One region of the Ancrocorticia sp. genome, then DNA from elsewhere that is predicted to be linked to it. Evidence: riboswitches for the same ligand, from Rfam matches in the RefSeq annotation. Region 1 holds a riboswitch; each other region holds the start of a gene.
The links. Region 1 has a riboswitch for thiamine pyrophosphate ahead of ACTHV6_RS08710 (MFS transporter). Riboswitches for the same ligand answer to the same signal wherever they lie in the genome.
Positions count from the first base shown of each region.

Region 2: another riboswitch for thiamine pyrophosphate. It lies ahead of ACTHV6_RS02350 (thiamine ABC transporter substrate-binding protein); the one in region 1 lies ahead of ACTHV6_RS08710 (MFS transporter).
Region 3: another riboswitch for thiamine pyrophosphate. It lies ahead of thiM (hydroxyethylthiazole kinase); the one in region 1 lies ahead of ACTHV6_RS08710 (MFS transporter).

Region 1 is NZ_JBQCZW010000025.1:11,165-18,307, reverse strand. It holds gene thiM (hydroxyethylthiazole kinase) at 1-566, opposite strand, end outside; gene ACTHV6_RS08710 (MFS transporter) at 563-1,999, opposite strand; TPP riboswitch at 1,989-2,083, opposite strand; gene ACTHV6_RS08705 (glutathione S-transferase C-terminal domain-containing protein) at 2,657-3,754, shown strand; gene ACTHV6_RS08700 (GNAT family N-acetyltransferase) at 3,751-5,046, shown strand; gene ACTHV6_RS08695 (ABC transporter permease) at 5,046-6,146, shown strand; gene ACTHV6_RS08690 (ABC transporter permease) at 6,143-7,018, shown strand; gene ACTHV6_RS08685 (dipeptide ABC transporter ATP-binding protein) at 7,015-7,143, shown strand, end outside.
Region 2 is NZ_JBQCZW010000003.1:124,259-131,401, reverse strand. It holds gene ACTHV6_RS02360 (ABC transporter ATP-binding protein) at 1-598, opposite strand, end outside; gene ACTHV6_RS02355 (ABC transporter permease) at 595-2,490, opposite strand; gene ACTHV6_RS02350 (thiamine ABC transporter substrate-binding protein) at 2,494-3,540, opposite strand; TPP riboswitch at 3,572-3,674, opposite strand; gene ACTHV6_RS02345 (DUF4235 domain-containing protein) at 3,686-3,976, opposite strand; gene mnhG (monovalent cation/H(+) antiporter subunit G) at 3,986-4,360, opposite strand; gene ACTHV6_RS02335 (monovalent cation/H+ antiporter complex subunit F) at 4,353-4,751, opposite strand; gene ACTHV6_RS02330 (Na+/H+ antiporter subunit E) at 4,751-5,389, opposite strand; gene ACTHV6_RS02325 (Na+/H+ antiporter subunit D) at 5,382-6,959, opposite strand; gene ACTHV6_RS02320 (Na(+)/H(+) antiporter subunit C) at 6,949-7,143, opposite strand, start outside.
Region 3 is NZ_JBQCZW010000018.1:19,101-26,243, reverse strand. It holds gene ACTHV6_RS07250 (M3 family metallopeptidase) at 1-786, opposite strand, end outside; gene thiD (bifunctional hydroxymethylpyrimidine kinase/phosphomethylpyrimidine kinase) at 1,014-1,877, opposite strand; gene thiE (thiamine phosphate synthase) at 1,874-2,692, opposite strand; gene thiM (hydroxyethylthiazole kinase) at 2,689-3,525, opposite strand; TPP riboswitch at 3,513-3,612, opposite strand; TPP riboswitch at 3,718-3,807, shown strand; gene ACTHV6_RS07230 (TenA family protein) at 3,877-4,629, shown strand; gene ACTHV6_RS07225 (ABC transporter ATP-binding protein) at 4,626-5,480, opposite strand; gene ACTHV6_RS07220 (FecCD family ABC transporter permease) at 5,589-6,647, opposite strand; gene ACTHV6_RS07215 (FecCD family ABC transporter permease) at 6,644-7,143, opposite strand, start outside.

The DNA of each region.
Region 1 (7,143 bases):
CCGACGATCAGATCGGTGCTGCCCGATACCGCCACGGCGCCTCCAGTGCGTGCGGATACCTGCCGGGCGGCCGCGAGCGCGGCGCCGGAGCCTTCCGCAGAATCGGCGCCACGCCCTCCTTTCCCTCCCGTGAGAGCAAGAATTTCCGAGGCATTTCCCCGGACAACGGCGGGATGGGAATCCAGCAGGTCTCGCGCCAGAGGCGTGCGCACCGGCGCTCTGCCTATTGCGGTGGGATCCAAAACCCACGGTTGGCCGTCCGATATCCGCTGGCGAACCGTCGGACGAATGCCCTCCATGGCGTCAGTGGACAGGGTGCCCACATTGACTAGCAAACAATCCGCAATCCCCGTGATGACCGGTGCTTCCTGGACGGTCTCGGTCATCATGGGGCGGGCACCGGCGGCAAGTAACCCGTTGGCAACGAAATTCATGGATACCGTTGCCGTGATGCAGTGCACGAGGGGTTGGCCCCGCCGCACTGCCGCAATTGCGGGTGCCGCCGCAGCGAAATCTGTGTCCCGTGCCAGGTCCGTGCCTGGCAGTGCCGCGCCCGTGCCGTTCATCGATCGTTGCCTTCGCCAGTTGGTGCGCCGCCATCTAATGGCACCCCGTCGACAACTGAGGCAACCTCATCGAGATCGCGGGAGATATCACGCCTGCTGAGGGCGGGGCCCAGTGCCGCCCCGAGAATCACGAGGCCGGCGCCCACAACGATTAATCCCATGATCGCCGCGTAGGGCCCGAACCATTCCTGCAACGTGGGCAGATAGAAGGGGTAAAGCGAGGGGATGATGAGTGACCAGCTGTAGACGATCCCGTACCCGGTGGAGCGCACCTCGGTAGGGAATCTCTCGGAAAGGTAGGCGGAGATGGGACCGTAGGCCGCCACAGTTGCCACCTGCAGCAGCGAGGCGCACAGTGCTGCTTGAGCCAGAGTGGTGGATTCGGAGGCCGCCCACCAGATGCCCGGCCCGGCGATCAGCGCCACTGTGCCCCAGATGATGAAGAGGTTCCGCCGGCCGATTCTGGTGGAAATATGGCCGGCGAGAATCATGAAGATCGCCTGATTGATCGAGGCAATTCCCATGGCCACAGAGACTTCACCCGAGGTCAGCCCTGTCTCTTCGCCGAGTTCCGCCGTCATCATGACAACCGTGGTTTGGGTGAGGAAAAAGAGGCCGGTCATGATGATGAACGCCTGCCAGAATGACCTAGACCAGCGCCCCAGTACCACGTCCTTGACACTCGCCTTTGGCCGAGCCGTGGCAGAGCGCTCGCGGTGGAAAATCGGGGCATCCGTGACCCGAGAACGATAGTAGATGAGCATCCCAACCGAAAGCAGCGCACCGATCACGAAGAGGATGCGCCATCCCCATGCCGCATAGGCATCGGGCCCCATGAGCGCCAGCAGCCACGCGACGGCGAATGCAATGGAGGCCTGTGCCCACGGCGCCATCGAGAGGATGAGCCCGCTCATGAAGCCGCGCTTACGAGGGGAGGACCACTCCATAGCCAATGGAATGGCGGCGGAGTATTCTCCTGCGATGAAGATTCCCCCGATGAACCGCAGGGCCAGAATTGCCGCAATGGTTCCTCCGCCGAGAAGCTCGTAGGTGGGCATCACCGCGATGAGCAGCGCGCACAGCGCCGTCCCTGTGATGGCAATCTTCGTGGTGCGGGTGCGGCCCAGCTTGTCCGAGATCCGCCCAAAGATCACGCCTCCCAAGGGGCGTCCGAGCATCATTGCGATCACGACGATCGCGCCCGTGGCGGCCGCAGCCCCCGGCCCAGCGAGCACCGCCATCGCCGGAGCTAGTGCGGTGAGTGGAAGGAACATGTGGACGTTGTCTATCCAATTTCCTACGACACCCGCGCGCAGGGCTGCACGCCCGGCCTTGGGCATGGCGGCTGTAGAGGCAGGAGGTTGTGCGGGCGCTGATGCTTGTGATGTGCCGTCCATGGCGGGCGCAGCAGATATTGAAGCGCGTTGATTCACTGGACAATCCCTTCGCTAGTATGAACCAGATCAGGTTCCACGGGTTTAGTCTCAGCTCCGGTTGGAGCACCCCGTGTCCACGTTCAAGTATGGCATCCCGCGCCTTGCATTCTCACGATGTGAACATGCATTAGACATAAACCTATTACCCCCATATGCTAAAGGTGTTCGATTACAGATCACACATGAGAGGGGCGAGCACATGCACAATCAGCAGCTCACCACGAACCTCTACTTCACCCGTGCGGCCTTCTGTTGTCGAATGTGTTGTCGCTAGGCACAGAGTTTTCAACGAAGCCTTTTCTCTGGCCAACCGCAACACGGTGAGCAGCGCCCGTACCATCTGATCACGTATCCCGAGGTCAGTTCGCAACGGGCTCCTGCAGACCGTTTGTCGGCACACCCATACCGCCAGCTTCACTAAAACTCATCCTGCTGCCTTAGCCGAAGCCACTGCCGCCCTCACACGCAGCTTTCCCACGCAGCCTCGAAGGGCAGAGCGTATTTTCTTGCATCCAAAATGCGGGATCTTATACCCAAAACGCAGTGTTTTCCCCGCGAGAGCGCATCTATCAGCATATTTCCGTTCTTCACAAATCTTCTCCACAAACTTTCTTCACACATTCAGCAGACCAATTCCTTCAAAGGAGCACTCCCATGACCGCACTTAAAGCTTCAGTTGAATATGAACTTCTCAATCCTCCGGCCCGAGACGATAGTGCGAAAATGCCAGAAGTTGTTTCCGAGCAGACCCCCGATGGCGGGTTCCGCCGCCAACGCAACTGGTTCACGGCTCGCTTTGGCCAAGAGGATGGCCAATGGCCAGTTGAGGCAGGGCGATACCGCCTGCTAGGAAGCGTCGGTTGCGGGTGGGCACGGCGCCAGCTCATCGTTACCCGGTTGCTTGGCCTGCAAGAGGCGCTCCCATTTGTCCTTCTGTACGGGCGGGATTCGCAAGGTTGGCGCATCTCCGATAGTGACGGCGATGTTGTCCAGCGTTTCGGAACCGACCGCCTCAACGATTTCTACCGAGCCACGGATCCCACCTTTGCCGGCCGCGGCACATCCCCAACCGTCATTGACACGGTCACGGGAAAGGTAGTGACCAACAATTACCACCTTCTCCCCATCGATCTGGAGACGGCGTGGAAGCCACTTCACAAGGCAGATGCTCCCGACCTCTATCAGGCAGATCTGCGCCAAGAAATTGACCTACTCAACCAGCAGCTATTCGACGATGTGAACAACGGGACCTACAAGGCCATCTTCGCTCAGAGCCACAATGCGGCGCTCGCCGCCAAGCGCATTTTCGAGGCTCGGTTGGCCGATTACAATTTCCGTTTAGCTTCGCGGCGCTACCTGTTCGGCGATCGCCTGACCGATTCCGATGTTCGCCTGTTCCAAACTCTCGCATCCTTCGAGCGCAACTACCGCCCAGGCTTCGTGGAGCTGTTCGGTCAGGACGATTCGATCCAGATCAGCGACTACCCCAACCTGTGGGCCTACGCCCGAGATCTGTTCCAGAACGGCCTAGTAGATGACCGGGAAAAGTACTTCCTCGGCCTTGTGCCAGGCCCGTCGGGAGAGTACATCAACAAAGGCGTCATCCGCGGAGAAACCTCCTACCTGCCCACACCGGAAGAATCGCTCGCGGCATGGTTGGAGCCGGCTGGGCGCGAGGGCCTTACGGGTTCGCCCCTGTACACGGGCCCCGGCGGCGGTGGCTCTTATGAGTTGTGGAGCTTTGGAGCATGAGCATCACGTTGAATCCCACCCCGTCGAACCCCACCTCGCTCCACCCCGAGGAGTTGCGCCCCGTCCCCTTAGACGCGGATCATGTGCTGCGTTTGGCTCAGCCACACGAATACGAAGAATTCGGCAACATGCTTGAGGATGCCTTCACCCACGGATGCTGGGTCACCGAGGAGTACAGGCGTGGCCTCCACGCAATTAGCGCGCGGGCAGAAACCAACTACATCTGGGCTGTTGAGCAGCGCTCCTCCGGGAGAATTGTGGCTGGCGTTCTGACTCCGCATCCCGAAGCGATCGCCCGTGGCACCTCAACATTTAACATCCTTGGCGTTGCGCGGGCGGGGCGCGGAAGGGGCATCGGCCACAAGCTGGTGGAGCACGCCATTGACCAAGCACGAACCAACGGTGCAGAAACGATCAGCATCAACTCTTCCCCACACATGGTCCACGCCCACAATCTTTACTACCAGCACGGCTTCCATCGCAGGATCGAACGCGAAACCAAAGTGGTAGATCACGGGCAGCGCCTGTATTCCTTCGAACTTCGGCTCGCACCACCAACATCCCGATTCACCTCAAGGAGGGCTGACACAATGCCCGCACTGTCTCTCACTGACCCGCAGGCTTCGCCAGATAGCGTTCTGAGCCTGGGTCCGTCCCCGATCACCGTTGCCCTGAACCCCACCGACCCCGACCACCTGAGCATCAAGATCTTGTTGAGGCTCACCACGGCGGGGGAGGAATTCGCCGTCGTCGATACGAAAAAAGATCCCGCCCGGATCCACCTCACGCGCGCAGACCGGACGGAAGCGGATCTTGCACCCAAGGACGTGTTGGACGCGCTTGCGGGCGCCCCGACCGGCGGCGCCCCGTACACCGAGGCCTCCATCAGGCAGGATCTGATCGAGGCAGGACGGCGGCTGCCTCGCGCGGCGAACGAGGAGAAGGAAGCGCTGGCACGACTCATCTACGCACGGTTGGGGGTGCTCGATTACGAACTGAGGGACCCGGATGCCTACGTTGCCGGGACCGAGCCCACGCTCGTGGATATCCAGCTTTTCTCAGTTCTTGCCCTGTTCGATCAGGGCATTCGGCGCGAGTTCGGATGGGGCGCGGCCTCAGTTCGCGATTATCCCTATGTGTGGCGGTACGCGCGCAAGCTCGCCCAGCGCCACGGGCTTTTGACACAGAGCGAAAAGCAGTGGATCGGGCTGGACGGCGCCGGCGCGGACGGTACCAACGCTGCATGGGACATTCCCTACCGCATCCTCGAACCGCTGGATAGGGAGCCGTGATGAGCGTTCACTTTGTTGCGCCGCATGACACGGCGCCCCACGATGCAGTAGTCCGAGACGGGGCGCCAGATGCCACGGCGCAGGACGGCGCACCCGAAACCCCCAACGCCGCCCTAGTTGACGGCATCAGCCGCGCGGACCGCATCCGGGCGCTCGCCTGGCAGCTGGCATGGAAGTTTGGCGGGGCCGCGCTGGTGCTGTGGGCCGCCGTGACGGTGGCGTTCTTGGCGATTCACTTTGCGCCGGGTGACACGGCCTCTATGCTGCTGGGCCAAGACAACCGCAACGATCCGGTGCTGCGTGCCCAAGCGATCGAGCGGTGGGGGTTGGATCAGCCGCTCATACTTCAGTACCTCAGCTACTTCGCTGGCATCTTTCACGGTGATTTGGGCGAATCCTACGTTTTGCGCAAGCCTGTCACGGAGGTCCTTGGCGAGCAGCTCCTTCCCACGATCCAGCTGGCGCTGACCGCAACGGTGCTGGCGTTCGCCATCGCGTTTGTTTCGGCTCTGGTCACCTCGGGCCGCGGCGGGGCGCTGCGTTCGCTGTGGCGGGGCGGGGAGCTGGTGTTGGTTTCCCTTCCCCCGTTCTGGTTCGGCATCGTGTTGCTGGCGGTCTTTTCTTTCAATCTGGGTTGGTTCCCGGTTTCGGGGGCGGGCTCGATATCCGCACTGGTCCTTCCAGCCATCGCGATGGCGGTGCCCACCGGCGCGTATCTGGGGCAGGTATTCCGCGAATCCACCGAGCGATCGCTTGAGGCCCCGTACACGCTCACGGCGCGCTCGCGGGGCGTGGGGGAGTGGAAGGTCCGCACCCACCATTCGCTCCGCCATGGCTCCCTGCCGGTGGTCACGCTGACGGGGCTCACCGTGGGCGGGATGCTCGGCGGCGCGGTGATTACGGAAAAGGTATTTGGCCGGCCCGGTATTGGGCAGGTTGCGGTAGCCGCCGTGACCGATAAGGACATTCCGGTGATTTTGGGCGTAGCGATTTTGGCGACGACGGCGTTTGTTGTGGCGACGACGATCGCCGATCTCATTCTCTTCGCGCTGGATCCACGACTGCGCGAATCTGCACCGGCGAAAGGTGGGACGCGATGAGCACGATTGTTGAGCACCAGTCTCTGGACTGGCGGATCACCCGGCTCTATCTTCATCCACCCAAGGTCAGGCCGCGCATCGGGCTGGTGCTGAGCGTGGTTGTCCTAGGCGTGGCGGCGATTGCCGTTGCGTGGCCAGGATTGTTGACGAGCGTGGACCCCTACTTTGCTGATCCGCTTGCCGTGAATCAAGCACCCACCGCAGAGCACCTGTTCGGGACGGATGCGCTGGGGCGCGACATTCTGGCACGGGTGGTCTACGGGGCTCGGTACTCCCTGGCCATTGGTGTTGGTGCCACGCTGCTGGCGCTTTTCGTGGGAGCGTTGATTGGGCTGATGTCCGGGATTGGCCCGCGGTGGCTAGATACGGTGCTGACTCGAGCCACCGATGTTATTGCCAGCTTCCCCGAAATCCTGTTGGCGCTGGTTCTTATCGCCTTCACGGGGCCCGGAATCGGGAACCTGATCTTCGCCCTTGGTGTGGCCGGCGTGCCGCGGTATGCGCGGCTGGTGAGGTCTGAGGCGAAGATCGCGCGGAACTCTGGGTACGTGGAGCAAGCCCAAACCTTCGGGCTGTCCAGAACCCGGCTGGTGCTGCGCCACGTTCTGCCCAACACACTGGGAGTGATCCCTGTGGTGGCAACAATTGGACTGGGTACCGCCATTATCGGGGCGGCGGCGCTGAGCTTCATCGGAATGGGGCCCCAGCCCCCGATCCCCGAGTGGGGATCGATGCTCGCCGAATCTCGGCAGTATCTACGGGTGGCTTGGTGGTGGGCCGCCTTCCCCGGTGCTGCTCTCACTGCCACCATCATCTCCTCAACTGTTATCGGCCGGCACTTGCAGGCTCGCCACGAAAGAAGGAACGGATGACTCTCTCAATTCTGGAACGTGCCACGAGCCAAGAAATTAGCCGCGCTGAACCGGCTGATGCCACCCCGGCGCGCCCTCTTGTAGAGGTGCGCGGGCTGAACGTCCGATTCAATGGCCGCAGGCGA
Region 2 (7,143 bases), on a different contig from region 1:
CTTCTTCGTGATCATGGGTGACGTACACGGCGCTGGAATCTGCCGCAGTGAGGATGCCGCGAAGCTCGAGGGCAAGCTGTTCGCGCAGCTCGCGATCTAGCGCCGATAGAGGTTCATCCAGTAGCAGGAGGCCAGTGCGGCGGGCTAGCGAGCGGGCCAGTGCCACGCGCTGAGCCTGACCGCCCGATAACGTGGTGATGGCACGCGGGCCGTAATCCGGCAGACCCACAAGGTTCAGCCAGTGGGCCACTTCTTCCCTGATTTGCGCGCGGGATCTTCCCGTATGTTCCAAGCTGTAGGCCACGTTGCCCGCCACGGTTCGATGCGGAAAGAGCTGTCCATCCTGAAACACCATGCCGCAACCACGCTTGTGCGTGGGCACACCTGCCACGTCCTGACCGGCAATCAGCACCCGGCCCGAGGTGACTGCCTCAAGCCCAGCAACACCGCGCAACAGGGAGGACTTACCGGAGCCAGATGGCCCCAGTAGTGCGACGATTTCGCCCGGCGATACCTGCAGGTCCACGCCATGCAAGGCTTCAAAGCCATCCGTGTAGGTGACGGTCACGTTCTGCAATTCAAGAGCGTATTCACTCATGTGTTGTCCTTACTCGCTGATCGCTCAACAGGTGCACCGTTGCTAGTTCCCAAGAACCCTTCTACGTCAGATCCCCCTGAATGACGCTCGTCGATCGTGGTAGTGACGGAAGGTTCCACGTCCGGGCCGCCCGGCTGGCGCGTCAAGATGTGGTGAGAGTGGGCGCCAGCATTCACATTCTTCCCGGCCGCGCGGGGCCGCAGCGATTCACACAGGGCCATGACCCCGGCCGTGACGATGGCTAGGATCAGCGAGGCAGCCATGGCCATCCCATAGTTGTCCGCTCCGGGGCGGCCAAGCAACTTAGCAATAAGGACTGGCAGCGTGGTCCGATCAGCCGTGGCCAAGAAGCTCGTGGCCCCGAATTCTCCAAGCGATATGGCGAACGCGAAGCCGGTGGCCAGCCCGAGGCCACGGATCATGAACGGCCCGTCAACGGTGAGCAGCACGCGCAGCGGCGAGGCTCCCAACGTTGCGGCAGCCTCGCGAAGCCGTGGGTCGATTGCGCGCAGCACGGGCACGAGAGAGCGCACCACAAGCGGCAGTGCGATAACGGCCTGCACGAGTGGAACCATGACCTCGTTGGGCAGGGCACCGCGCAGCGAGATGAAGAAACCAAATCCAACGGTTACGGCAGAGATCCCAAGAGGCAGCATGACTAGGCTGTCCAACAATCGCTGGCCACCCCGTAGGGCGCCCCGCGTGCGCCGCGACAGCACGAGTGCCACCGGTACCCCGATGATCAAGGCGATCACCGTGGCCTGCAGCCCGATCTCCGCGGAGGTTCTCAGAGCCTGCGCCGGGCTCACCCCGCCGGTGAAGCCTTGTCCGGCCGTGTTCAGCAACCGGAAGTTCTCCATACCCCAGGCGTCCCCGTGCCGGAAAGCCCGCGATGCCAAGGACGCCATAGGTGCGATAAGAAGCAGAACAACAACCGCCACGGTCAGTCCTACGGCGGCAACATCCCCGCGCCGCACCTTCCGCGGCGCCACCGGATTCATGCGCAACGCCACGTCATTGTTCAGCTTGTTGCTGAGCGCCAGCGCGATCGCCACGATCACGAATTGGACGCAGGAGAGCACGGCGGCAGTCCGCAAATCCAAGAAGGTGGTTGTTTGCACCCAGATCTCTGATTCGAGCGTTCCGTATCCGGGACGCCCTAGCGTTTGGACGATCCCGTATGCGGTGGAACAGAATAGGAACACGAGACTGGCCGCCGCACCAATTGCGGGCCGCAGCGCCGGAAGCGTAACCGTGAACAGCGCGCGCAAGGGAGATGCCCCCAGTGTTCGTGCCGCCTCCTCCGCACGCGGATCCAGCCCGGCCCACATGCCACCAACGGTGCGCACTACAACCGAGAAGTTGAAGAACACCATGGCCATCACCACTGCGCTGGCCGTACCGTCCAGTCCCAACGCCTCATACGCCCCACCTTTACCAAGCAGCGCGCGGAAGGCCACGCCCACCACAACGCTGGGCAGCACGAAGGGAACCGAGGAAATGGCGCGCAGCACGCGGCTCCCCGGAAACGTGCACCGATAAAGCGCATAAGCCCCCGGAATACCCAGCACCACCGCCCCGGCGGTCCCGCCCAGCGCCATCCACAGCGTTTGCCAGATGATCCGCCACGTGCGTTCTTGGCTCAGAACCTCGGCGAAACCCGAAAAGTCCCAGCCCGCATCGCCCACGAATCCGCGAACCAGCATGGCCGCGACGGGCCACACGAAGAATACCCCGAGGAAGGCAACGGGCAAAGCAACAGCGCCTGACCATGCCGCGATCTGGCCAAGCCCGGCGGGGTTGCCACGCCCAGCACGGTGCCGGGCAGCACGAACGTCTGGCCGAGCCCCGCCACCCCGGCCGCCCCCGCTCGATCGGTGCGTGACCTGCAAAGGTTAGTTCCCGCTCTCCTCGTACAGTGCGGTCCAATCCTTGATCCACGTGTCGCGGTTCTCCGCCACAACGGCGGTATCGGCCTCGATCGGATTCTCGGGAGCAGCGGCATATTCAGCCCACTCCTCAGGAAGCTCGACCTGATCGTTGATGGGGTACATGTACATTTCACCAGGGATCGCTGCCTGCACATCGTCCGAGAGCATGAAATCGATGAACGCCTGAGCTCCCTCGGGGTTAGCTGCCCCTTCCACAACGCCGGCATATTCGATCTGCCGCACGCAGGTATCGTCCAGCGATCCAGTTGCCCCAGCGCTTTCGGCCGGTGATGAGGCGTAGGAAACAACCAGCGGGTAATCGCCTTCGCCCTCAGCGCCAGAGAAATCAGAGTAGTAGGCATCCGACCATCCGGAAGCCACCTTGGTGCCGCCATCCAGCAGGCTCTGCCAGTAGTCCAGATAGGAATCCTCGCCCAGGGCCTCAACGGTTCCCACGAGGAAGGCGAGCCCGGGAGAAGAAGCCGCCGGATCTTGAACCACAAGAAGCTCAGCGTATTCAGGCTTGGCCAGATCATCGAAGGTGGCCGGCTCGTCCATACCCTGTTCCTCGAACCACGCGTGATCCACATTCACGCACACATCCCCCAGATCGATGGGGGTCACGGCGCCGTCTAGCGTGTAGTCCGCCCCACTCGCTGGCAAATCCCCAGAGGTGTAGTTGGCGAACACACCCTCATCCACGGCCTTTTGCACGGAGAAGTTCTCCACGCCGTACACGGCATCCACCGTGGGGTTGTCCTTGGCCAGAATCAGCTGGTTGACAACAACCCCGGCATCGCCGGGCGCCGTCGTCGTCAATTCAAAACCTGATTCTTCCTCGAACCGGTCAATTAAATCCTGCGGAACGTTAAACGAATCGTGGACCAGAACCGTGACGGAATCGGGCGCCGATCCCGCGTCCCCACCCTGCGAATCGTCCCCGGAGCAGGCGGCGAGCCCACCCAAGGCCAACGCTGCCACTGCCGTAGCCGCGATTTTCTGCTGCTTCATTCTTCCTCCAATCAAGGAGGGCTCACCGAAGTGAGGAGAGAACTCGACTCCCTAGCGCCGGTATGATCCGGATCAGGTTCGAGGGTCTGCTTTCGCACTCTCAGCACCGCGTTGGCGCTCCCCTGTCGATCCCACAGCCTAGCAATCAGTCCGCCGCGTTGGCTACCTCGTCCGCAACCTGCTGGGCACCCTCAGCGGCCCTGTCCAGCCCATACCACTTGGAGGCCTGACGCATCACCAACTGGTTCACCACCGCGGCCACGCTGGCGGACACCACGGAAAAGACCAGAGCATCGCGCAGCGGTTCGGTGTAATCCTCCTCATTGGGATGGTCCCGGCCAACGGCCACCTTCCAGATCCCGTCCGCGAGTTTATTCGCGAGGAAGCCTGACACGATTCCGGCGCCAGCGCTGATGATTTTCCAGCCGATATCCATACCTTCTCCTTAATGAGTGTTCTTCCTATTATCGCGCTCGGTTGGCGCCACGTGTAGGTCCTCCCGCAAATCGTCCACCACCAGTTCGCCAGAATCCACCCTGCCCGTGCGGTATCCGGCGCGCGAAAGCATGTGGGCCGAAATCGGGGACGTGATGAGTTGGAAGGCAATCACGAGGATCATCGTCCACGTCATGGTGGAATCGCGCACGATCATCGCCGCGCCGGTCAGGTTCAGGATCAGCGAGAGCACTTGCGGCTTCGTGGCAATATGCTGGCGCGAAATCAGGTCCGGGTAGCGCGCCAGCCCGATCGCGGCGATCAGCGTGAGCGTGCAGCCAAGGATGAGGAAGATTGCACCGGCGATGTCCAGAACGTCATCCATTGGTTTCCTCCTCGTCGCTCCCATCCGGATGGACGGGTTCGGCACTATCTTCGTCCGAATCAGATTCTTCTTCCGCTGCCTCCGCGGCCGCGATCGCTTCTTCCTCCTCGATGGTGAGGATTCGGCGTTTGCCCGGATCGTCGGGGCGCGCGGCTCGTGCGAGGGTCACCGATCCGAGGAAGCCGACGACGGAGACGACGACGAAGACAGCCAACAAATCCGCCCTGGTGGTATATGCAACGAGGAGCGCCAGGGCCCCCAGCACGATGGAGGTCATCACGTCCACGCCAACCATGCGGTCAAGCGTGGAGGGGCCACGTTCGATGCGGAACAGCACGGCGGCGGCAGCGATGAATAGCATCACGCCGCATACTCCAACTACCCAAATCATTAGTCCTCCTCCGTCGATTCGTACACTGGGGCGAATGGGACCGGCAAGAGGCCCGATCGGGAGGTGGGGCCCGGTACGAAGCCAGCGCGAATAAGTTCGTCGCGTGAGGCGAATGCGCGCAGAATCCTCTCCTCTAGGTCGAGGATCGAATTGTGAGCAGCCGAAACACCGCCCGATAGGCCTACATCGAATACGTGAATGTACATCGTGCCGGTTGAGGCGTCCGCTTCCACCGGGACTGTGCCCGGAACTACCGCGGCCATGCCGGCTGCCATGGCCAAATACATGTCAGATTCGGAGCGGAGCTGAACGCGGATGATGGCGGCCTTGGCTTTTCGCCCGCGCACGATGAAGAGTGCCTGCTGAATGGAGGAGAACACCAGATCGTAAACGAAGTGTGCGCCGAGTATCACGAGGCCGCGCGGGCGGAAACGCCCATCGAAGCTCATGGCGGGGAACGGTGCCACGCTGGTGATTGCGAGCGCGAGGATGAAGCCCGAGACGATATTGCCAGGGGTGACTTCACCCCACAACAACACCCAGACCAGCGTGCACCAAAAGAGTGTGCCCAGCGAGGCGTGTGGGAAGCGGCCCGGGCGTTGCGTTGCTATTCGGATAGCGTCCCGTGACTTACTCATCGTTGCCTCCTTCGGGCTCCTCCATGTGATCATCCGTGACGTTCGGGGAAATACCTTCCCCACGTTGGCCTTCCTGTGGAAGAACGGTGGCGATGTAGGGGGCACGTGCTCTGAGTTCAACCGCCGTGTCATCTGTGAAGTGGCGCAGTGGGTTTGCGATCACTGACAACCCCAGCGTAACGGCTACCAGCGTGGCGGCAATACCGATCATGCCCTTCGGGCAATCATTCTCCGGCAACGGGTCCGGGGCCTCCTGCCAGAACGCCATGTTCCACACGCGAATCACGGCGTACAGGGTAAGGATCGAGGTGATGATTCCGGCTGCAATCAACAGCCAATCCAAACCGGTGCCACGATGCGCCGATGCCTCCATGAGGCCCAGTTTGCCGAGGAATCCGGACATCGGTGGGATGCCTGCAAGGTTGAGCGCGGGAATCAAGTAGAGCGCCGCGATGAGGGGGGTTCCGGCAGCCAAGGATCCCAGCTTGCTCATCGAGGTGGTGCCGGTGCGGCGTTCGATCAGGCCCACCACCAAGAACAGTGTTGTCTGGACCGTGATGTGGTGAACCGCGTAGAAGACTGTGGAGGAGAAGCCGCCCGTGGATCCCAGCGCGACGCCCCACACCATGTAGCCCATGTGGGAAACGAGAGTGAAGGACAGCAGCCTCTTAATGTCCTTCTGAGCAACCGCGCCCAGAATGCCAACAAGCATTGCCGCCACGGCGAACCACGCGAGCACATCGTTCAAGGCACCGTCCGGGAACAGCAGCGTTTGCGTGCGGATGATCGCGTAAATGCCCACCTTCGTCAGGAGGCCAGCAAACACGGCTGTGACGGGAGCCGAAGCCGTTGGGTAAGAATCTGGGAGCCACGCAGAAAGCGGGAAGATAGCGGCCTTGATCGCAAACCCAATCAAGAGCAGCACCTGCAAGATCATCTGTATGCCCTGATCCAGTTCCGGAAGGCGCAGGGCCAGCTGGGCCAGATTCACCGTGCCGGCAGCGGCGTAGGTGAGCCCAATTGCCACAAGGAACACCATGGAAGACACGAGAGAAACAATCACGTACACCGTGCCGGTACGCATGCGCTCCTGAGTCCCGCCCATCGTGATCAACACGAAGGAGGAGGCCAGCAAGAGCTCGAATCCCACATAGATATTGAACAGATCCCCGGACAGGAAGGCATTGGACACCCCGGCGGACAGCAGGAGGAACGCCGGATAGTAGATCGCCGAAGGGGCACCCTTATCGCCATCTGCCACACCTTGGAACACTGAATACAGCAAAACCAGAAGCGTGACGGTCACCGACGTGACCAGCAAGAGCGTAGAGAGCTTATCGGCCACCAGCACGATGCCCACGGGTGCGGCCCAGCCGCCCATGTTCAGAACAATAGGCCCGTCGAGCGAACCGATGAGAAGCGCGATCGCTGCCGCCAACACAAGGCTCAGCACGCCAATCGTGGCGATGAACTGAAGGAACCGGAACCGCTTGGCTGAGAGCAGCAGCAGAATGCCTGCGCCCAGCATGGGCAGCACCACGGGTAGGGCTAGGAGGACATTAAGATTCACTATTTCCTCCATCGGTTTCATCGTGGAATTCGGCTACCGTTTCAACAAGATCGCCCTTATCCTCGTGTTTCTCCATCGCTTCAGCGGCCTTGCGCTTGGCAACGGCACGATCCTCGCGATCATCGCGGACTTCATCGTTATCGCGGAGCTGCCACGATCTGTAGGCCATCGCCAGCAGGAAGCC
Region 3 (7,143 bases), on a different contig from region 1:
CTCGGCATCGTATTCAGCCCAGTTGGCGTACCCCAAGATCTGGGCATACTCGCTGCGCAGGCCGAACAACTGCTTCAGGAGGGCGTCATTCACAGGCCAGCCTCGGTTGAGTGAGGCGGTTTTCAGTTCGCGGCGCGCAGCATCATCATGGGCGTAGGTGGAGAAGGGAACCAGATCTGGGTACTCGGTATTCACTCGGACGAGGCCGTCCGCACCGGGTTGATGGGAATCGATCCAGTCCTGTGGCAGCCCAACCAGCCGATCCGGAGTCAGGGCTATTTCGCGTACATCGTTCCGCGTGTTTTCCTCGATCTGCTGGCCCAAGCGCACCATCTCATTGTCGATGGCAGCCAGCCGTTGCCGCGTCTCCTCGTCCTTGTCCACGCCAGATCGGCGAAAGTCCCGCAATGTGTGCTCTAAGAGCCGAGTGGCATCATCATCCAAACCGGCAGGGTCCAATCCAGCGAATACGCGGTACAGATCAGCGTCCAGCCACAGCGCAGTGCTCACTTGAGAGGTTTCTTGATCCACTGCATCGCCCATTGCCCGAGCCTCCGCGACAGAATGTAACTGGGCGAATGTGCTCGCGGGTGCTTGGACGTTGCTTAGCTCAATCTGTAGGGCGTTCCACGCCTGCAAGACGCCGAGCGCGTCAGCGGGTGGAGCGGACTTCAACTCCTGCGCGATCTGGCGGACGCGGGCCAGTCCCTCTGTAGCTCGATCTCGCAGCCACGTAGCGGTGTCCTCAGGAGCGGGCAGGGTCAGTGGGCGAAGAGTCGATGTCATGGACCTCAGTCAACAGCAGGGTTGGGCGCTCCGCAACTTGAATCAGCCACGCTGGTTGAGTGGCCCCCTTGGCGAGTCGATCCCTTGGGGAGGAGACCCTTCTGCGAGTGGACTCCACACACTGCGAGTTGATCCCTTGGGGAGGAGACACTTTAATGCCGCTGTTGACATGTTGCAACATGTCACCTCGTGACTTAACCCGTCACCTCGCGGGAATGGTTAGCCACTTAGGCCCGCCGCAGATCAACCTGATGATCCACTGGCCCATGAGCCCCTTCAGGCTGGAGGCTTATACGCCACTCAGCAGCGGATTCAATCGCTCGGGACACATAATCCAGTGCGCTTGCCACCGCTTCGTGAAACAGACCTGCATCCAGCGCGTTGCCCGCGCCTTGGTGTAGGAGCTTCGCCACCTCGGCGGTGATTGCCGCGGAGAGGGTGCATCCCGTTCCGTGAGTGTTCGGCGTGGCCACCCGCCGATGAATGAACTGGCTGACCTCGCCGCTACCAGTCACCAGGACATCCACAACGTCTCCTTGAGGTGCATGCCCACCCTTAAGGAGCACGGCGCCGGCTCCGCGGGACACAAGCTCGCGGGCCTGCCGCACCATCTCCGGAGGGCTCGCAGCCTCCGCCACGTCATCCCCAAGCAGGAGAGCCGCCTCCGGCAGGTTGGGCGTGATCAGATCGGCAACCGGCAGCAACAGCTCGCGCACGGCATCCACAGCCGAAGCCTCCAAAAGGCGATGCCCCGACGTGGCCACCATGACGGGATCAACCGTGTAGAAGCCAAGAGAACCAGAGCGCCGGCGATCAACCACCAGCTCCACGAGTGATCGCGAGGCCAGCATGCCAGATTTTGTGGCATCCACGGGCATATCGCCCAGAACGGCATCAAACTGATCGGCAACGAAATCATCGTGAATGGGATACACCCGAGAAACGCCGTGGGTGTTTTGGGCAACGAGGGCCGTGATCACGGTGGTGCCGAAAGCCCCGCGCGCAGCAAAGGCCTTGAGGTCGGCGTGGATGCCGGCGCCGCCACTGGGATCCGTCCCCGCGATGGACAGCGCGATTGGTGGCCGGTTCATCGCGCCCCGCCTAACCGCAACGTTGATTCTTCGGCGGAAACCTTGCCGCCGGCACGGTCCGCACTAGTGAGGGGATCGCCAGCCCTTGCCACACCGGCACTGCCCGGTTCAACTCCACCAATGAGGCCACCCGGATCGAAGGCAGTAAGCAGTTCGGCCGCAGCCCGCCGCGGATCCTCTGCCATGCAGATTGCGGAAACGACGCACATCCCGATGAGTCCACAGTCCCTGATTTCCGCCGCACGATCATGTGTGATCCCACCGATGCCAACCGCGGGCAGCCCGGCTTGTGCAACCAGCTCGCCAAGATGCTCGGCCCCGAGCCCTCCCGGCGCATCGGCCTTGGTTGAGGTGTCGTAGACCGGCCCGATCCCCAGAAGATCCACCGCCCCGGACGCCCGCGCGGCCGCGAACTGGGCCGTATTGGACGCGGAGAGCCCGATGAGAGGCCCCGGCCCGAGCAACGCCCGTACGCGGGCTGGCGTGGTGTCTGATTGCCCGATATGGACGTGAATGGGGATGCCTTCGTCCAGAAGCCGCCGGGCTACGTTCACCCGATCATTGACGACGACGGGTACGTACCTCCCACTTCCGCCCATAGCCGCGGCTACGGCAGCGATAACCTCTCGCGTCAGCGAGTAAAAGCCAGCATCATCCAGATCCTTATCGCGCACCTGAACGATGCCAGCCCCACCGGCCACCGCCTCGTATACAGTTTCGGCCACACTGCGGCCAGCCGACTCGCACTGAGCGGTATCCGTCACCAGATACAGCCGGGCATCAATCCCCGCCAACCGCGGGCTGGCAGCGATCATGACGCAACGCTTTCAAGAGAACTCAGCTCAACCCGTGCGCCCGCCAGTTCCTCTGCCGTCACGGCATGGAGGGCGTCCAGAAAGGCCACAGAATAGCTTCCAGGACCGTGAGCATCGCGGCCAGCACGCTCCCCGGCAACGGCGAAGTGTGCGTGGGCGGCAACAACGACATTCAAGCGTTCCGAGGCAGTATCGGCACCCGCGAGATAGGCGGCGGTGAGCGCACCAAGCGAGCACCCGGTCCCGATGACGAGCGGCATCAACTCGTGCCCTCCATGCACACGCACAACATGGTCCGTCCCGTTGATGTGGGCAACTACGGCGTCGGTCTTCCCGGAGATGGCAACAACCGCTCCGGTGGAACGCGCCAGCTGGGCGGCGGCAGGTAGGACGGCATCCACCTCATCGGTGGAATCAACTCCACGCCCGCCAAGCCCGGCACCGGCCAGAGCCGCGATCTCGGAGGCGTTGCCGCGAATCGCGGTGGGATTCATGCCGGCAGCACGGCGAATCCTCGACGTCCGATACTCGATTGCCCCAACGCTCACCGGGTCAAGAACCCACGGGTGGCCTTCTGCAAGAGACGCCTCAATGGCGGCATCGGCGCCAAGAAATTGGTGGCTAGTGGCAGTCCCAAAGTTCACGAGCAGGCCATTCGCGATCCGAGCGAACTGCGCGGCATCAGCTTCATGGTCCAGCATCGCCGGTGAGGCACCTGCCGCTAGAAGAACGTTGGCGCTGAACTGTTGCACAACGGTATTCGTGATGCACTGGATCAGCGGGTTGGTGGTACGCAATGTGTTGTAAGCAGAATGCAGGTTGAGGTCAACCATGACAATCCCTTCGCTAGAGTTAACCAGATCAGGTTCGATGGGTGTTTTCTCAGCCCGCACTCTCGCGTGGCACCCCATGTCACGTGTAACCCTATCAAGGATCGCCCTGCCGCGAGCGTGATTTTGTAGGTTCGCGGAGCGCCGTCGTCGTCGAAATAAAAACTCTCGGTGAGCTGAGTGTGCGATACTCGTACTGCAGACACGGGGTGCCCATCTGGGCTGAGAGAAACCCGAGAACCTGATCGAGTTCGTACTCGCGGAGGAATGTCAAAGATGCGGGCGGTGCCATCATCGCCAACTCGCGCATCGCTCCCGCCCTGTGTCTATGAGACGTAGTGAAAGGGACGAGCGATGACACTGTTTGACGATCTGAAGGACGCAATTGCCCCCGAGTGGGAGGCCTACACCAACCATGAGTTTGTGCAGAGGCTTGGGGAAGGAACGCTGCCGCTCCAGGCCTTTCAAGACTACCTCGTGCAGGACTACCTGTTCCTTATTCAGTTCGCCCGCGCGAATGCCTTGGCCGCATACAAGAGCCGGAGGCTCGCGGACATTCGTGAGGCCAGCGATGCGCTCTCACTCATCCTTGACGAGACGAAGCTGCACCGCCGCCTGACGGAGCGGTGGGGGATTTCTCTGGAGGAGCTGGACGCGGCTCCGGAAAAGCAGGGCACCGTTGCCTACACGCGGTACGTGCTGGACGCCGGGATGTCCGGCGATCTGCTGGATCTGCACATTGCTCTGGCCCCATGCGTGATCGGATACGCGGAGATTGGGACCGCGCTTGAGCCAGTGCTCCGGGCGAATGGGGCTGGGTTGGGAGAAAGGGCTGGCGCGGTAGGCGGCGCGGGAGGCAGCGCGGGCAGTACGGGCGGTGACGGCGAGGCCCACCCCTACGCAGAATGGATCGAGGAATACGCCGGGGCGGAATTCCAAGCCGGAGCAGCAGCGGCTATCGCACGCCTTGATGCGCTTTCTGACGGCGGGGCGATCAGCTCGCGGCGGTTCGCCGAACTAGTGCGGGTTTTCCGCGCGGCAACAAGGCTTGAGAAGGAATTCTGGCAGCAGGGGCTGGATGCGGGTTCGTCGTCGTTACAAAACTAACGCCGTTCCCTACCCAGCGGAACAACCTGCGGAGTGCCCACGGCCGGGTCCGGGACCACGAGGCACTTGAGATCAAATACGCGTTCCACGAGGTCTGCGGAGACGATCGTGCGCGGGGTGCCTTCGGCCATGATGTGGCCGTCGCGCATGGCGATGAGGTGGCTGGCGTAACGCGCGGCGTGATTGAGATCGTGGAGGACGGCCACGATGGTGCGGCCGGCAAGGTTGAGGTCCGTGAGCAGTTCGAGGAGCTCGATCTGGTAGGTGATGTCGAGGAAGGTGGTGGGTTCGTCTAGGAGGAGGATGTCGGTTTCCTGGGCGAGCGCCATGGCTACCCAGACGCGCTGGCGTTGGCCGCCGGAGAGCTCGTCTACCAGCCGTCCCGAGAGCCCGTTAACGCCCGTGGCTTCCATTGCTTCGGCCACGGCCTTTTCGTCCGCCTCGGTCCACTGCTGAATCAGCTTCTGGTACGGGAATCGCCCGCGCGCCACGAGGTCCGCCACCGTGATGCCATCCGGGGCGATGGAGCTTTGAGGGAGGAGGCCGATGCGGCGCGCCACTTCTTTTGCTCGGTAGGAATGAATATCGCGGCCGTCTAGGACGATCTGGCCGTTGCTTGGTTGGAGAAGGCGGCTGAGGGCGCGCAGGAGCGTGGATTTGCCGCAGGCGTTCGGGCCAACGATCACCGTGAAGGATTCGTCCGGGATCGAGACAGAGAGATTCTGGGAAATGGTGCGCTTGTCATAGCCGATGGTGGCGTTTTCGGCGTGGAGGCGGTCCGAGCTGCCCGAATTCGAACTACCTTCCGACGTGCCGGCCGATGAGGGACGTTCTGTTGCGGGAACTGTCATGGGTGCATCCTTTCGGTAACGATTCCGGATGTTTGCGGGGGCCGTCTGGGGCATGTGGGGCATGTGGGGCATGTGGGGCATGTGGGGCATGTGGGGCATGTGGGCGGCTTACACACGGCGCCTCGCCTCCTGAACGATTAGCCACACGAGGTATCCGCCGCCGATCACAACGGTGACCACACCAACGGGCAGCATCGTGGAGAGCAGATGCTGAGCAGCCAAATCGGCCACCACCAGCAAGAGTGCCCCCATGCAGGCGGCGGGCGCCACAGTGATGCCGATGCTCCGGGTCAGGCGGTGCGCGATTTGCGGGGCGGCGAGGGCAACAAAGGCGATCGGGCCGGCGGCTGCGGTGACCGTTGCCGTCAGGGCCACGCCGATCACCATGATGGAGAGTCGGACCGGTTCGGCGCGCGCACCGGTGGCGCGTGCGGCGTCATCCCCCAGTTCCAGCTGCCGAAGCCCGCGCCCCAGCACGCCCCCGCCGGCCAGCAGGAGGATAACAATGAGGCCGCCCCATAAGGCTTGTTCCCAGTTGATGCCGTTGAGCGAGCCGGCGCCCCACACGGCGGCACTCAGGGCTACTTCGAGGTTTGCGGACTGCATGAGCCACGTGTTGAAGGAGCCGAGCACAGCGGAAACGGCGATGCCGATAATGATGAGACGGAAGCCTTGGACACCGTGGCGCCAGGCGAGTATGTATACGAGTCCAGCCGTGAGAATTCCCCCGATGAGAGCGCCGCCCGCCCGTTCCAGATACGTTCCGCCCATCAGGATAATGACGATGAGAGCGCCGGTATACGCGCCCGTGGAGAAACCGATGATGTCAGGGGAGGCTAGGGGATTTCGGGTAAGTGATTGGAACATGGCTCCCGCGGCTCCGAGGGCAGCCCCGAATATAGCGGCCGCCAGTACGCGGGGTAGTCTCCATTCGACGACGACGGTCCGGGCGAATCCCGCATCTGGGTTATTCGTGAGGGCGGCCCATACTTCGGTGAAAGTGAGAGGGTAATCGCCCAGTGTCAGGGTCCAGGCCGCGAGGGCGATGGTTGCACCCAGCAGGATGAGGCACACGATCACGCTGCGCAGTGGCCAGCGAACGGATATGCCGAAGTGGCGGAACGTCAGGCTGCGGTAGCCGAAATCTAGAGTGGCTGGAGCCGTCATAGTCCGCTAGCCTTCCTGCGCCGCACGAGAAGGATGAGGACGGGTGCACCGATGAAGGACGTGACCAGCCCAACGGGGTACTCTCCCGGCCACTGAACGATCCGTCCCACGATGTCCGAGGCGAGGATGAGCGAGGGTGCCAAAATCATGGTGTAGGTGAGAATCCACCGCTGGTCAGGGCCAACGATCCATCGAGCAATGTGGGGGATCATGAGGCCGATGAATCCGATGGGGCCGGCAACCGCCGTGGCGCCGCCCGCTAGGAGCGTCACCGCGAGAACCACGATCACACGGGTAAGGGCAACGTTGGCGCCGAGCGACTTGGCCAGATCGTCTCCTAGCGCGATGGCGTTGAGGGAGGAAGCGGCAATGACGGCTAGAAGAAGACCGATCACGAGGAAGGGCAATACCGGAAGCAGGATGTCCCAACCGCGATCCACGATGCTTCCCACGTTCCAATAACGCATCTCATTGAACGCCTTGGGATCAAGAAGAG